DNA from 2 places in the Streptomyces solicamelliae genome. Region 1 is predicted to be linked to the other one. Evidence: riboswitches for the same ligand, from Rfam matches in the RefSeq annotation. Region 1 holds a riboswitch; the other holds the start of a gene.
What was found. Region 1 has a riboswitch for S-adenosylmethionine ahead of thrC (threonine synthase). Riboswitches for the same ligand answer to the same signal wherever they lie in the genome.
Positions count from the first base shown of each region.

Region 1 (4,565 bases):
GATCTTGGCCATGTGAAGTGGTCCTCCCGGACATGGGGTGGATAACGCTCCAGGACCGCGCCGACGCCCGCGACGGACGGTCTGCGTGCCGTGCGGTTCCTTGCCCCGCCCGGCCTGCGGACCTCGTCTGCCCGATCCTCGTAAGCACTCTCACTGGGAGAGTGCTAACGCCAATGATTAGCACTCGACCCAGGAGAGTGCAAGGCCGTCCCGAAGGGACGTCGCACAAGGGGTGGTGGTCGGGTGACGGGTGGGCGCAAGCGTCTTCCGGGGATCGGGCACGCTGTCGCCGCCGTCCGGTACACGCGCCGGCACACGCGCGAGGGGCCCGCATCCAGGTGGATGCGGGCCCCTCGAACGAAGTGCGTCGGTGGCCGATCGCGCCGCAGTCAGACGGCGAGCTTGACCATGTCGGCCTGCGGGCCCTTCTGGCCCTGCGAGATCTCGAACTCGACCCGCTGCCCCTCCTCGAGGGTGCGGTAGCCGTCCATCTGAATCGCGCTGTAGTGGACGAAAACATCCGCACCACCGTCGACCGCGATGAAGCCGTAGCCCTTCTCCGCGTTGAACCACTTGACGGTGCCCTGAGCCATGCCTAACTCCCCTATTACTGGCCCTTGCGCGGATCCGCACTTCGCGAACCCGGGTCAGACCCTGCGCCGGAACGCGTCGACCGCGGCTGAATGTATCTGCCCAACTGCCCTCTGCAACAGGTCAATCGGACGAGAAATCTGAGCGAGCCGTAAAGGAGAATTGCGGAGATTTCCTTGATTTCCGGGGCAAATCAGGCCCGGAAAAGGGCGCAAAAAGTACACAATGCTCAGGTATTTTGGCTGCTTCTTGTCGCGTGCGGGCGCATTCTCATATGCGTCTGGCACGAGCAGCGGAGGGGACTTCCCCAACTCTACCGCGCTCAACCATGCAGAATTGCCCCCTCCGGTTCTTCACCAGAAGGGGCAATTCGGATACCGCGGGTAACTCGGCAGCCGCCGGCACTGCGCTCGACGGTCAGCCTCCGGCGACGGCCGGGATGATCGAGACGCCCGCACCGTCCGGCGTCGCCGTCTCCAGGCCCTGCTCGAAGCGGACGTCGTCGTCGTTGACGTACACGTTGACGAAGCGGCGAAGCTTGCCCTGGTCGTCGAGGACGCGGGCGGCGATGCCCGTGTGGTTCTTCTCCAGGTCGGCGATGACCTCACCCAGGGTGGTGCCCTCGGCCGGGACCTCGGACTGCCCGCCCGTGTAGGTGCGGAGGATGGTGGGGATGCGGACGTTGACGCTCATGGCTTCTCCCTTGTCGTCGCTTCAGTCGGCTCAGTGGGCCAGGCCGGCGTCGCGGAACGCGTCCAGGCTCGGGCGGATGACGGCGGTGGCCTGAGAGGTCTCGGCGACCGCGTCGAGGGTCTTGAGGCCGTCGCCGGTGTTGAGGACCACCGTCGTCAGCGTGGGGTCGAGGACGCCGGCCTCGACGAGCTTCTTCGTCACGCCGACGGTCACGCCGCCCGCGGTCTCGGCGAAGATGCCCTCGGTGCGGGCGAGCAGCTTGATGGCGTCCACGACCTGCTCGTCGTTCACGTCCTCCACGGCGCCGCCCGTGCGGCGGGCGATGTCGAGGACGTACGGGCCGTCGGCCGGGTTGCCGATGGCGAGGGACTTGGCGATCGTGTTCGGCTTCTGGGGCCGTACGACGTCGTGGCCGGCCTTGAAGGCGACGGAGACCGGGGAGCAGCCCTCGGCCTGGGCGCCGAAGATCTTGTACGGCTTGTCCTCGACGAGGCCGAGCTTGATGAGCTCCTGCAGACCCTTGTCGATCTTGGTGAGCTGGGAGCCGGAGGCGATCGGGATGACCAGCTGGTCGGGCAGCTGCCAGCCGAGCTGCTCGCAGATCTCGTACGCGAGGGTCTTGGAGCCCTCGGCGTAGTACGGCCGCAGGTTGACGTTGACGAAGCCCCAGCCCTCGCCCAGCGGGTCGCCGATGAGCTCGGAGCAGAAGCGGTTGACGTCGTCGTAGTTGCCCTCGATGCCGACGAGTTCGCCGCCGTAGACCGCGGCCATGACGACCTTGCCCTGCTCGAGGTCGTGCGGGATGAACACGCAGGAGCGGAAGCCGGCGCGGGCGGCCGCGGCGCCGACGGCGCCGGCCAGGTTGCCGGTGGAGGAGCAGGACAGGGTGGTGAAGCCGAAGGCGCGGGCGGCCTCGAGGGCCTGGGCGACGACGCGGTCCTTGAAGGAGTGCGTCGGGTTTCCGGAGTCGTCCTTGACGAACAGCTTGCCCGGCTCGACACCGAGCGCGGCGGCGAGGTTGTCGGCCTGGACGAGCTTGGTCCAGCCGGGGTTCAGATTGGGCTTCACGGCGACGTCCGTCGGGACGGGCAGCAGCGGGGCGTAGCGCCAGATGTTGGCGGGGCCGGCCTCGATCTGCTTGCGCAGCGCCTCGGGGTCACCGGTGGGAAGGTCGTACGCGACTTCGAGCGGGCCGAAACACAGCTCACAGGCGAAGATCGGGCCGAGCGCGAACCGCTCGCCGCACTCGCGGCAGGAGAGGCCGGTCGCGGGACCGAGATCGACCGAATTCTGGGTGGTTGCAACCGTCTGTACAGCCATGGAGGCGAGGCCCTTTCTCCTCATCTTCCTCATGGCGCATCTCGCCATGAGACGGATTTGGCACCTTCCCTAGCCGGGAGCCTCGCGGCGCGATCGCGCAGGAGAACCGACTGGAGGGTTGCCGGGGCTTCAACGGGCCGTATCCCTCTGCCCCTCTGGATGAGCGGTATTCGATTGTGGAACGCGGTCGGGACCCCGACATGCACCGGGCCGCTGCGTTGTTCAAGACTGTAACCGAAGGCACGGGCGGTTGAGATAGTCGTCCGAACCGCGAGATGGATCACAGACCGCAGCAACTGGGGAGTAACCGACGTGCTGGATGAAGTGGAGCGCTGGCTGGGCAGGCGCTCCTGGTCGGTGGCCGACCGTCCGATGGAGCAGATCCTGGCGGCCAAGCGTGGGACGACGGTGAGCGTGGTGCTGCCGGCGCTCGACGAGGAGGCCACGGTCGGCGACATCGTGTCGGTCATCCGCCGCGAGCTGATGTCGGAGGCGGTGCCGCTGGTCGACGAGCTGGTGGTGGTGGACTCCGGGTCCACGGACCGGACGGCGGAGGTCGCCGCGGCGGCCGGGGCGCGGGTGGTGGCGCGGGACGCGGTCCTGCCGCGGATCCCGGCGCTGCCGGGCAAGGGCGAGGTGCTGTGGCGCTCGCTGCTCGCGACCAGCGGTGACGTGGTCTGTTTCGTGGACGCGGACCTGCGGGACTTCTCGGCGGACTTCGTCTCGGGGATCGTGGGGCCGCTGCTCACGGACCCGGACGTGGAGTTCGTCAAGGCGATGTACGACCGGCCGCTGGGCGACGCTCCCGGCCAGGGCGGCCGGGTGACGGAGCTGGTGGCGCGGCCGCTGCTGAACCTGCACTGGCCACAGCTGGCCGGCTTCGTGCAGCCGCTGGGCGGCGAGTACGCGGCGCGGCGCACGCTCCTGGAGCGGCTGCCGTTCCCGGTGGGGTACGGGGTGGAGCTGGGGCTCCTGGTGGACGCGCTGCACACGGTGGGCCTGGACGCGCTGGCGCAGGTGGACGTGGGGGTGCGCAAGCACCGTCACCAGGGCGGTCAGGCGCTGGGCCGGATGGCGGCGGCGATCTACCGGACGGCGCAGGTGCGGCTGTCGCGCGGGCACCTCGTACGGCCGGAGCTGACGCAGTTCGAGCGGGCCGCGGACGGTGGGGCGGGGTTCGTGCCGCGGACGTACCCGGTGGACACCGAGGAGCGGCCGCCGATGGCGGAGATCGCGGAGTACGCGCGCAGGCGCGTGGCGTAGCCGGGCCGGGCGCGGCCGGGTGACTAGATTCCGTTTTCATGCGATTTACACAGTTGATCCATGAAGTGACGCTGGAGGGGGAGCTGCTCGGCGCGGCATCCTCCGGGCACGGCGGGGAGCGTCTGTGGCTGCTCGGCGGGCTGCTGCTCGCCCTGGGCGCGACGGGCGTCGTGGCGCGGGCGGCGGCCCGGGCGCGGCGGGACCGGTGACGGGTTGTCGCCACCCTGTCCGGGCGTACGTTTGAGCGGTTCCGGGACGGGCTAGGTTCGCCACATGGCCACTGTTCTCGTCGCCTCCAACCGCGGTCCGGTCAGCTACGTCCGCCGGGACGACGGCACGCTCGACGCCCGGCGGGGCGGCGGCGGGCTGGTGTCCGGCCTGAGCGCGGTCGCGGCGGAGGACAGCCTGTGGGTCTGCGCGGCGCTGGGCGACGGCGACCGCGAGGCGGTGCGGCGGGGCGTCGCGGAGCCGGGCGTCCGGATGCTGGACATCGACCCGGGCGTGTACGACGACGCGTACAACGGGATCGCGAACTCGGTGCTGTGGTTCCTCCACCACCACCTGTACGACGTGCCGCGCGAGCCCGTCTTCGACGCGGAGTTCCGCCGCCGCTGGGCGTCGTACCGGGCGTACAACCGCGCCTTCGCCGAGGCGCTGGCCGAGGCGGCGGAGGACGGCGCCTGCGTGCTGGTGCAGGA
Region 1 is NZ_CP160404.1:3,243,493-3,248,057, forward strand. It holds gene groL (chaperonin GroEL) at 1-12, opposite strand, end outside; gene ABZO31_RS14930 (cold-shock protein) at 390-593, opposite strand; gene ABZO31_RS14935 (MoaD/ThiS family protein) at 1,009-1,284, opposite strand; gene thrC (threonine synthase) at 1,315-2,604, opposite strand; SAM riboswitch class I at 2,622-2,770, opposite strand; gene ABZO31_RS14945 (glucosyl-3-phosphoglycerate synthase) at 2,917-3,867, shown strand; gene ABZO31_RS14950 (hypothetical protein) at 3,921-4,076, shown strand; gene ABZO31_RS14955 (alpha,alpha-trehalose-phosphate synthase (UDP-forming)) at 4,141-4,565, shown strand, end outside.

Region 2 (4,565 bases), 1.4 Mb from region 1:
TGTTCCTCTTCCCGCGGGCCCGGGTGACCAGCCTGTTCCCCTTCCTGCTGTTCCTGCCGCTGCGCTTCCCCGCCTGGATGGTGCTGGTCTTCTGGTTCGTGCTGCAGTGGCTCGCGGCCAGCGCCGCCGGGCCCGGTCCGGGCGTGGCGTATCTGGCCCACGTGGTGGGCTTCGCGCTGGGCTTCCTCTACGCCTGGGGGCGCTTCGCGCGGAGAGATAGGGTGAAGGCTCCAGCCGCGGCGACCGAGGGAGAACGCCAGCCATGATCACCGCGATCGTGCTCATCAAGACCAGCGTGGACCGCATCCCCGAGATCGCGGAGTCGATCGCCGCGCTGGACAGCGTCAGCGAGGTCTTCTCGGTGACCGGCACCTACGACCTGATCGCCATGGTCCGGGTGGCCCGGCACGACGATCTGGCGGACGTGATCCCCGGCAGCATCAGCAAGATCCCCGGCGTGGAGGCCACGGACACGCACGTCGCGTTCCGCACGTACTCCCAGCACGACCTGGAGGCGGCCTTCGCCATCGGCCTGGAGTCGTAGGCGGGTCGCACGAGGAAGGGGGCCCCGCCAGGGAGCCCCCTTCACCCGTACGAGTGGGCGATCAGCCACGGTCGGGAACGCAGCGGCCGTCCTCCGTGCGGTACTTCCACTGCGCGCCGTCCCGGACCAGCTCCTTCACGGCCGCGACGAACCGCTCGACGTGCTCGTCGGGCGTACCGGCCCCGAAGCTCACCCGGATCGCGTTCAGGGAGGGCTCACCGGGCCCGGCCTCCGGCGCCCCGCACTCACCGGCGTCCTGCGGGTCGCTGCCCAGCAGGGTGCGCACCAGCGGGTGGGCGCAGAAGAGGCCGTCGCGGACGCCGATGCCGTACTCGGCGGAGAGCGCGGCGGCGAAGTGGGAGCTGTTCCAGCCCTCCACGACGAACGAGATGACCCCGACGCGGGGCGCGTCGTCGCCGAACAGCGAGAGCACCCTGACCTCCGGCACCTCGGCCAGACCCGCACGGACGGTGTCGATGAGGTGCTGCTCACGGGCGACGAGGGAGTCGAAGCCGGCCTCGGTGAGGGCCTTGCAGGCGGCGGCGATGGCGTAGACGCCGATGACGTTGGGCGAGCCGGCCTCATGACGGGCCGCGGTGGTGTGCCACTCCACGTGCACCCCGCCGTCGGCACGCCGGGCCACCGTGCGCGACGCACCGCCACCGGCCAGGTACGGCTCCGCCACCTGCAGCCAGTCGGCCCGGCCGGCCAGGACGCCGGCGCCGAACGGCGCGTACAGCTTGTGGCCGGAGAACGCCACCCAGTCCACGTCCGACTCCCGCACGGAGACCGCGTGGTGGGGGGCCAGCTGCGCGGCGTCGAGGACGATCCGCGCGCCGTGCGCGTGCGCCGCGGCGGCGAGTTCACGGACCGGCCACAGCTCACCGGTCACGTTCGACGCACCCGTCACGCAGACCAGCGCCGGGCCGTGAGGATCCCGGTCGGCCAGGGCGCGCTCCAGGGTGTCGACGGCCTGCTGCGGGGTGCGCGGAGCGTTCAGGTACGTGACCTGGGCGTCCTGCCAGGGCAGCAGGGAGGCGTGGTGCTCGGTCTCGAAGACGAACACCTGGCAGCCCTCGGGGAGTACGGCGGCCAGCAGGTTGAGCGAGTCGGTGGTCGAGCGGGTGAAGACGACCTGGTCGCCGTCCCGGCAGTCCAGGAACTCCGCCACCGTGGCCCGGCTGTTCTCGAACAGGTCGGTGGACAACTGCGAGAGGTACCCGGCACCGCGGTGCACGCTGCCGTAGTACGGGGCGTACGCCGCCACGTCGTCCCACACCCGCTGCAGCGCCGGGGCACTGGCCGCGTAGTCCAGCGCCGCGTACGCCACCTCACCGCCCGTGACGAGCGGAACGGTCACGTCCCGGCCGAGGACGGGCAGCGGCTCGCGGACAGCGGCATCGGTGGCGGCGGCGGTGGTGGCGACGGCGGAAACAGACATGGCGAACTCCCGGACGAGGCAGGCGAATTCGGCGCCTCGACACGGAGCGACGCGGACGACGCGTCGCCGCGGAGGCGCACGGAAAAAGGAATAAGGGGGTGCGGAGAAGGGGCCGGGAAGCCCTATCGCATTCGCTTGCTCACGAGACTGCTCCCTTGAGGACCAGGACCCCAGGGTTGGCGCAGGGGTCCGCGCTTGCCGTGGACCTTGCTGTCCACGGCCCGGTCTTCACCCGGGGCACCCCGCCACGGACGGAGGGTTGCCGGACAGCCAGCCGGGGCTTCGAGGCTGTCACTCATGACCTGTTGCTGAACGTATGCCACTGCTCGCGTACCGCGCAACCCCGTCCGTCATCCGGACGGGGCCGCGCGACGGCGCGTCTACGCGTTGCTCACCGCGATCCAGCGCTCCAGGGCCTGGCGGGCGGCCCCGGAGTCGATCGACTCGGCGGCCTGCTCGATCCCGGCGCGCAATTGCTCCGCAAGGGTGCCCTCGCCCGGGTTCAGCGCGGCCAGCGCGGCCGCCGAGTTGAGCAGGACGGCGTCCCGCACCGGGCCGGTCTCGCCGGTCAGCAGCCGACGGGCGACGTCGGCGTTGTACGAGGCGTCGGCGCCGCGCAGCGCTTCGACGGGGACGAGGTCGATGCCGACGTCCCGCGGGTCGAAGGACTCCTCGCGGACCGCGCCGTCGCGGACCACCCACACCGTGGACGTGGCGGTGGTGGTCAGCTCGTCCAGGCCGTCGTCGCCGCGGAAGACCAGCGCGGACGAGCCGCGTTCGGCCAGGACTCCGGCCATGATCGGGGCCATCCGCCGGTCGGCCACGCCGGTCGCCTGGGCCTCCACGCGCGCCGGGTTGGTGAGCGGGCCGAGGAAGTTGAAGGTGGTCCGGATGCCGAGTTCCCTGCGGGCCGCGGCGACGTGCCGCAGCGCGGGGTGGAACTTCACCGCGAAGCAGAAGGTGATGCCGGCCTCCTCGGCGACCTCGGCGACCCGCTTCGGGGTCAGCTCCAGGTTGACGCCGAGCTTCTCCAGGACGTCGGACGCGCCGGAGGCGGAGGACGCGGCCCGGTTGCCGTGCTTGACGACCTTGGCGCCGGTACCGGCCACCACGATCGCCGACATGGTGGAGATGTTGACCGTCTTCGCCCCGTCGCCGCCGGTGCCGACGATGTCCACGGAGGGCCCGGGGACCTCGATCAGGTTGGCGTGGGCGTACATGGTGCGGACGAGTCCGGTGATCTCCTCCACCGTCTCGCCCTTGGCGCGCAGCGCGACCGCGAAGCCGGCGATCTGCGCGTCGGTGGCCTCGCCGCGCAGGATCCGGTCCATGGCCCAGGCGGTGTCCTCCGCGCTCTGGTCGCGGCCGTCGAGCAGGCCGTTCAGGACGACGGGCCAGGAGCGGTCCGCCGTGGTGGTGCCTCCAGCGGGGGTCACAGCGCTCATGGTCGCTCCTGATCTCGTACCGGGAAAATTCCACTCCCACCCTATCGACCCCCGGGGACGGCAAAGAGCCCCGTCCAGCGAATGGACGGGGCTCCTGCCGTGGCGACCTCAGGTCGGGTGGTGCAGGTGATCAGTGGTGGCCGTGGCCGCTCTGGATCTCCTTGTACTCCTCGGCGGTGGGCTTGGCGATCTGGCTGCCCTCGCCGTAGTAGCCCTTGTTGAGCTTGACCCGCAGCTTCTCCATGCGGCCGATCTTGCGCTCGACCCCGTTCTCGTCGACGGCGGGCGGCAGCTCGGCCGGCTCGTGCTGCTCGTGCGCGGTGAGCAGGTGCAGCTCGCCCTGGCTGAGCGGCGTGTGGACCTCGACGAACTCACCGTGCGGCAGGCGCTTGATGATGCCGGACTCGCGGCCGTGCAGCACCTTGTCGCGGTCGCGGCGCTGGAGACCCAGGCAGATCCGCTTGGTCACGATGAAGGCGATGACCGGGCCGACGAAGAACGCGATCCGCACGAACCAGGTGATCGAGTTGATCGAGAGGTTGAAGTGCGTCGCCCAGATGTCGTTGCCGCCGCCCACGAGCATGACCATGTACGCGGTGATCCAGGCGACACCGAAGCCGGTGCGCGTCGGAGCGTTGCGCGGGCGCTGCGCGATGTGGTGCTCGCGCTTGTCGCCCGTGATCCAGGACTCGATGAACGGGTAGACCGCGATGGCCGCGAGGACCGCCGGGAAGATCGCCAGCGGGATCATCACGCCGAGGACCAGCGTGTGGCCCGCGAAGTCGATCTCCCAGCCCGGCATGACACGGATCAGACCCTCGGCGAAGCCCATGTACCAGTCGGGCTGTGCGCCGGTGGACACCTGGTCCGGCCGGTACGGGCCGAGCGCCCAGATCGGGTTGATCGAGGCGATCGCCGCGATGATCGCGATGACACCGAAGACCAGGAAGAAGAAGCCTCCGGCCTTGGCCATGTACACCGGCAGCAGCGGCATGCCGACCACGTTCTTGTTGGTACGGCCCGGACCCGCGTAGTGGGTGTGCTTGTGCACGACCACGAGGATCAGGTGCGCGACCACCAGGCCGAGCATGATGCCCGGGAGCAGCAGGACGTGGGCCGAGTAGAACCGGGCCAC
Region 2 is NZ_CP160404.1:1,822,596-1,827,160, forward strand. It holds gene ABZO31_RS08435 (rhomboid family intramembrane serine protease) at 1-266, shown strand, start outside; gene ABZO31_RS08440 (Lrp/AsnC family transcriptional regulator) at 263-544, shown strand; gene ABZO31_RS08445 (aminotransferase class V-fold PLP-dependent enzyme) at 606-1,985, opposite strand; SAM riboswitch class IV at 2,172-2,288, opposite strand; gene trpD (anthranilate phosphoribosyltransferase) at 2,366-3,430, opposite strand; gene ABZO31_RS08455 (cytochrome b) at 3,561-4,565, opposite strand, start outside.
Region 2: it holds a riboswitch for S-adenosylmethionine, as region 1 does, so the genes downstream of both, ABZO31_RS08445 (aminotransferase class V-fold PLP-dependent enzyme) here and thrC (threonine synthase) in region 1, are expected to answer to the same signal.